Regions from separate parts of the Paenibacillus sp. FSL H7-0940 genome, predicted to be linked through region 1. Evidence: riboswitches for the same ligand, from Rfam matches in the RefSeq annotation. Region 1 holds a riboswitch; each other region holds the start of a gene.
The links. A riboswitch is a leader RNA that binds a small molecule or an ion and turns the genes downstream of it on or off. The one in region 1 is predicted to bind thiamine pyrophosphate.
Positions count from the first base shown of each region.

Region 1 (2,272 bases):
ATGTTTTACCACACGCAGTGATCTGGGACTCACCGAAATTGCCAGCCAGATCGGCCTGCACAAAAGTACAGTCCACCGCTTGATGGCTACGCTGGAGGATCGAGGGTTCGTGATCCGCGATGCAGCAACAGAGAAGTACCGACTTGGCATCCGAATCTGGGAGCTGTCAGCTCATATGTCCCGCAGTGATGATCCCGCTATTCTGCTGCTGCCTGCGATGGAGCGACTGAGAGATCGATTGGGGGAGACCGTGAGTCTGTACCTGCGTGATGGGAGTGAAAGGATACGGATTCAAGCTGTGCAAAGTGATCAGGCGATCCGCCGAGTCGCTCCAGTGGGTGTTAGACTCCCGCTGTCTGTGGGCGCTTCCAGCAAAGTCCTGATGGCGTTTGCCACGGACGAGGATCGTGAAGAACTGATGAACGGGCCGGAATGGCCGGTGTTTATTGATCCCGCGGTGTATTTGGCGCAGATGGGAGATATCCGGGATAACGGATATGCGACGAGTTATGAGGAACGTGAGCCGGGAGCTGCCGCGGTATCTGTACCGATTATGGATCGCAGAGGCAATATTGCAGCTGCGCTCTCGGTCTCAGGACCTGTCAGTCGACTCTCGCAGGAGACATTGCATGAATACGCACCTGTGTTGAAGGATGCTGCTACGCAAATGGGGCTCATGTTATCCTGATGTTGATGTAAGTTTTTTCTCTAATAGAGTTTGATCATTTGGAATATAAAGGTTGTTTTTATGTTCCGGTTGCGCTACTCTGTAATGGACGGCCCAACGGAGCCAGCTTCATTGAATATGAACGGCGGCTTATGTAAGCCGCAACTTATTAACGTTACTGGGGGAGTCCGAATTGTCCGGACTGAGACGGAATCGCATGAGATTCCGGACCCTTTGCACCTGATCTGGATCATACCAGCGTAGGGAAGTAATCGGCGATATGACCACAACCACCACATGATGTGACCCTTGTAGGGCTCCGTTAAGGAGCTGCATAAAGGTGCATTATTGGTGATGGACATAAAAGTCGGTTCCTTCGGGGACCGGCTTTTTTATATACAGGGAACGGGCGATATAGCGCGGATTTTATGGGCCTCTTTTTCGATAACCTGCGGAAGTGGGCTTGGATGAGGAGGGAAGTCTTATAGATCGATGATCTGTGGCAGCCTCCGTCTGTTGTTAACTGTACATGAAAAGTGTCTCCCCTGGTCTGGTGTAGGATCGCTCTTTCTTCTCTGCATTGCGCATGATTTGGGACAGGTACGTAAGCGAGCTAATGATGAAACCAACCAAACAAGCGACGAACACTGAGGAGGAGACAAGTGAACATGAGTACAGGAAATCAAACGGGACAACAAGCGACGGAGCAGGGACATAACGATCAGCAGGTGGAAAAAGAAACAGGAGCGGCCGGACGGGTTCAGCCCTTTCCGGGCAGCCGCAAAGTCTACATTCAGGGCTCACGGCCGGACATTGCTGTACCGGAGCGTGAGATAGCCCTTCATGACACGAATACTCCCCAAGGGGTGGAGCATAACGAACCGCTGCGTGTCTACGATACGAGCGGCCCCATGACCGATCCCGAATTTCATGCGGATATCCGCGCAGGTCTGCCAGCTCTGCGCACTCGTTGGATCACAGAGCGTGGCGATGTTGAAGCTTATCAGGGCCGTATGGTTAAACCGGAGGATAACGGACTGAAGCCCGGAGGGAAGAGAGCCGGCGCTGAAGAGTACCCCGGATTACGTGGCAAACCGTTGCGGGCACAGCCGGGACGTTGTGTGACTCAGATGCATTACGCGAGGCAGGGAGTCATTACGGCAGAGATGGAATTCGCCGCCATTCGTGAAGGCGTGGAACCGGAATTTGTGAGACAGGAGCTGGCGAGTGGACGGGCCATTCTGCCATCCAACATCAATCACCCGGAGAGTGAGCCGATGTTGATCGGTCGTCATTTTCACGTGAAGATCAATGCCAACATCGGCAACTCTGCCGTATCTTCCTCCATCGAGGAGGAGGTCGAGAAGATGACTTGGGCAGTACGATGGGGATCGGATACCGTGATGGATCTATCCACAGGCAAAAACATTCATACCACCCGGGAATGGATTATCCGCAATTCACCTGTGCCGATTGGTACGGTGCCGCTGTATCAGGCGCTGGAGAAGGTGAATGGCGAAGCGGAAGCGCTGACCTGGGAGTTGTACCGTGACACGCTCATTGAGCAGGCAGAGCAGGGCGTGGACTACTTTACGATTCATGCTG
Region 1 covers NZ_CP150280.1:4,954,248-4,956,519, reverse strand. Annotated here, with positions in the region: gene MHB71_RS21770 (IclR family transcriptional regulator) at 1-688, shown strand, start outside; TPP riboswitch at 838-951, shown strand; gene thiC (phosphomethylpyrimidine synthase ThiC) at 1,336-2,272, shown strand, end outside.

Region 2 (2,272 bases), 3.3 Mb from region 1:
TCATGAATGAAGTCGTAAATGTCATTTATCATTTGGAATTTGCCAAATTAACGAGATATGCAGCGAACTATAACAAGTTCCTCGAGATGGCTGATATGAATAAAGCCCAGCATATTGATGCGTACGAGAAGCAGCAAGAGTACATCAAGAAGCAGGAAGATTTCATTCAGCGTAACAAGGCGCGTGCTTCAACTTCAGGTCGAGCGAAGAGCCGGGAGAAACAGCTGGACAGAATTGAACGTATTGATCGTCCAGATGAAGCGGCCAAACCAACGTTCAAATTCAAGGATGCCCGTGCGAGTAGCAAAACGGTCTTTGAGGGCATTGATTTTGAAATTGGATATACGTATCCTTTGCTGCCTAAGATGACAATGACAATTGAACGTGGTGAGAAAATTGCCATCGTAGGTTGTAATGGTGTGGGTAAATCGACGCTGCTGAAAACCATCTTGGGCAAAATATCTCCACTCAGTGGAAAGACCTTTTTGGGAGATTATCTCGAAACGGCCTATTTTGAGCAGGAAGTTCGTGCTGGAAATATCACGCCGATTGAGGATGTCTGGAATGAGTTTTCACATTTGACCCAGAATGAGGTCCGGGGTCATCTCGCTCGTTGCGGGTTGAAAAATGAGCACATTACCCGTCCGCTTAACATGCTGAGTGGTGGAGAGCAAGCCAAGGTTCGTTTATGCAAACTCTTGATGCGTGAAAGCAACTGGATTTTATTCGATGAGCCGACGAACCATTTGGATGTCACAGCTAAAGCTGAGTTACAGCGTGCCTTGCAAGAATTCAAGGGAACGGTGTTGCTGGTATCTCATGAACCTGATTTCTACGAGGGTTGGGTTACCAAAACATGGAATGTTGAAGAATGGTCTGAGAAAAACTAGACAATTCAAGCAACGCTTAATAGAAATGAACGGTGACAAAAAAATCCTTCTATGGTAACATAGGCTACAACTTCATATGAACACTAGGGGGGCCACACGATGTGGCTGAGATGGAAGAATGCGATTCCGGACCCTTTGCACCTGATCTGGATCATACCAGCGTAGGGAAGTGGCGAGCGCGTTTCAGTGAATGACGTGAGCAAACGGCAATTCGGAAGGATTTCAACCGTCTGCTTAACGAATTGAAACATGCAGTTGCGTGTATAACGTTATGGCTATAAGGTCTATAGCTTTATTGCACGAAATGAACTGTATGTATCAGTCAGTCATCTGGTCCTATAATTAATACGCAGCCACTCCCCTACGGGAGTGGCTTTTTTGTGTTTTCATAGCATTCACACATGGAAGGGGATGAACAGTACGGTAAGTTCTCATGAACATGTTCACGAATCATTTGAATTGCATGTTGTATCTACGGGTGTAGGGAATCAAGCATCTTTTGTAAAAGCTGCAAAGGACGTTTGGCCATGGGTGGACTACATCCATATACGAGAGAAACAACTCTCGTGGCAACAAAAGATCGGTTGGGCTGAAAGTCTGCGTGGTGTTGGCGTTCCGTCTTGTCGCATCGTTATCAATGGTTCAGAACTGCCACCACAGAATGACATCTATGGCGGTGTACATTGGGGGCAAGAGGCTATACGTAACTACAACCCTGCTGTTATAAGCAATGTCCAGCGACTTCGTCTGGGTGTATCTGTTCATTCAATCGATGAGGCAAAAATCGCTGAAGAACGGGGAGCCGATTACCTTTTCTTCGGGCATGTCTACTCAACCAACAGTAAGCCTGATCTTGAACCAAGAGGATTATATGCTCTGGCTGAAGTGTGCTATGGTGTCTCCATTCCTGTCATGGCGATTGGGGGCATCGAACCGGGAAACATTCACGCTATTCGCTCTGCAGGCGCACAGGGAGTCGCTGTGATCTCGAATGTATGGGCGAGCGATTCCCCGGATCGGGCAGCTGCATCGTTAAGGCAGGCTATCGTTGTTGCTACAGAAAGTCTGAGTCGCTGAATCAAGGAGATGTGAGGATGAAAAAGATCATTATTGATAGACCGGATAAGATTCATGCAGAAACGATTATTGTAGGCGGAGGCGTTGTTGGATGTGCCATTGCGTATGAGCTTGCTTCCCGTGGACAGGATGTGCTGTTACTGGAGCGTTCGGCGATTGCAGGAGGGACTTCTTGCGCAGCGGCTGGGATGCTGGCAGCAGACAGTGAGGATTTTGCTCATCCTTTGATGGCTAAGCTTGCCAGGCAGAGCAGGCAGTTACTTATCGAGCAACAGGTGCTAATGGCTACACTCAGTGAGGTAGAG
Region 2 covers NZ_CP150280.1:1,635,418-1,637,689, forward strand. Annotated here, with positions in the region: gene MHB71_RS07275 (ABC-F family ATP-binding cassette domain-containing protein) at 1-890, shown strand, start outside; TPP riboswitch at 966-1,075, shown strand; gene MHB71_RS07280 (thiamine phosphate synthase) at 1,302-1,967, shown strand; gene thiO (glycine oxidase ThiO) at 1,985-2,272, shown strand, end outside.
Region 2: linked by a shared signal. The riboswitch ahead of MHB71_RS07280 (thiamine phosphate synthase) and the one ahead of thiC (phosphomethylpyrimidine synthase ThiC) in region 1 are both predicted to bind thiamine pyrophosphate.

Region 3 (2,272 bases), 3.0 Mb from region 1:
TTCAGATTGATGGAAAGAAAGACACATCATGGAATAAGGCTGCACCATTTGAAGTAAAACGGTTGAACCAGAGCGAAGGTGCAGAGGCAGTGGCTCGCGCTATGTGGTCAGGTGAGTATCTATACCTGCTGATCGACGTCACTGATCCAAACATCATTACAGACAGCATCAACCCATGGGATCAGGATTCGGTTGAGATTTTCCTGGACGAGAATCACCAGCGCACACCGTATTTTCAATATGATGATGCCCAGTTCAGAATCAGTGCAGACAATGTAGGAACCTTTGCAGGGGGTGCCTCACCTGGACGCCTTGTAAGTGCTGTGAAGAAAACAAATAAAGGATATCTCGTAGAAGCCAGAATTCATTTACAATCATTGACGCCCAAAGCAGGAAATGTTCTCGGTTTCGAGCTTCAAATTAACGACAACCAGGGCGGAGGTAAGCAGAGCGTAGCTAAATGGAATGATACGACCAATGAGAGCTGGAGAAATACTTCCCAGTACGGAATACTCACTTTTGTCGGAAAGAACAAACTCGGGCATTAAACCATCGGCAGTAGTTGCAAGAATAGAAACCATCATAACAGTGGCTGAAACTCAACCATTGTTGTGATGGTTTCCATCGTTTACATACGTCACCAAAGGTGATGAGGGGCGATACAATCTGCCTTGACTATATTTAACAGCCCTTGATATACTAAATGGATGTTATTTTTTCTTTTATGCGGATAAGAAAGTAATCAACTACATACTAACCGTTTGCGAGGGAGCCTTAACCGGCTGAGAGGGTGTTAAACCGACCTTACCTGATTTGGATAATGCCAACGTAGGGATGCAACGATGAAACGCTTTACTTGGGTAGCTCATGCGAACCCCCTTGTTTTAGTGTATTTGTCTGCGAAACATCCTATGGATGTTTCGTTTTTTTGTTTTTAAATACGTACATTATGAATTGGAGGAACACATGTTGACTATTTCAGAGAGACTATATCAGGTAGCACAGCCTGTGTGGAAGGAATGTCTTGAGCATCCTTTTGTTAAAGGGATCGGAGATGGTTCTTTACAGGTTGAACAATTTCGTTATTATTTGCTGCAAGACTACTTGTATCTGTTCGATTATGCCCGTGTATTTGCACTAGGTATCGTCAAGTCGCACGACCCCAAATTGATGCAGTTTTTTAGTAAAAACGTAGATAACATCCTGAATGGTGAAATGAAAATTCATCGTTCTTATATGGAGCGATTAGGAATTACAGAGGATCATGTTTTTCAGGTAAAACCTGCACTGAAAAATGCAGCCTATACTAACTATATGCTCTCTGTTTCCCATGCGGGTGGCATAGCAGAAGTACTTGTATCCATTCTGGCCTGCTCATGGAGCTATGCAGAGATTGGTCAAGTCCTTGCCCAAAAGCCAGGTGCAGCTGAGCATCCTTTTTACGGAGAGTGGATCACAGGATATGCTTCCTCTGAATACAACAGCAACAATCAATCCCTAGTGACGTTAACTGATAAGCTATTAGAAGGCTGTAGCGAGGGAACGTACCAACGGATGGAGGATATTTTCGTGATGTGCAGTCGCTTTGAGCTTGATTTTTGGGAAATGTCATGGAAGCTGGAGCCTTAAGTTCACTGTAGTCAATTAAAGTAGAGAGCAGCGGCCATAAACAGTCTCAGGATAGAAATAAGTAGAATACGTAAAGGAACGCTTGCAATAAGCGTGTTTCGTGACGATGCCAAAAAAAGGGCGGATAGTATCCGCCTTTTTTCATTGTTGAAATTCTTGACACAGGGACATTTTGTTCTCTGAAGTCTCTGGCTAAAATCAAAAAGGGTGTCAGGACGGAATGTTCATAGCAGTCTGAATGTTTTTCAGATCGAGCTGAATTTGCTCTGCAATATGGTAAGGGTGGTATAAACCATGCTGCACCATGTAATTTGATATCTTTTCATGAGAATCTATGGCTTCATCGAGCTGTTTCATCAAAATTTGTTTGATTTCGGGGGTGGCACATTCGGTCACAGCCATGGCGTAGTTTCTGACACCGCTCTTGGCGTTCATCAAAAAATCCATTGCGATCACGTCATCGGTCAGCGTATTAAGACCAGTCATGTGTTCTAATATTGGGTTCATTTTTTTATCTCCTATACAGTCGCTTTAGACAGCACTCCACCGAGCTCCTGAAGCTGCTGTTGTGATAAGATCGCATCTTGTTGCAAAATTTGCTTGAGCTCCGGGTCGGTTACCAGAGCTTGCATGGTCTTGGATT
Region 3 covers NZ_CP150280.1:1,986,776-1,989,047, reverse strand. Annotated here, with positions in the region: gene MHB71_RS08875 (endo-1,4-beta-xylanase) at 1-548, shown strand, start outside; TPP riboswitch at 756-853, shown strand; gene tenA (thiaminase II) at 967-1,629, shown strand; gene MHB71_RS08865 (spore coat protein) at 1,840-2,136, opposite strand; gene MHB71_RS08860 (hypothetical protein) at 2,148-2,272, opposite strand, start outside.
Region 3: linked by a shared signal. The riboswitch ahead of tenA (thiaminase II) and the one ahead of thiC (phosphomethylpyrimidine synthase ThiC) in region 1 are both predicted to bind thiamine pyrophosphate.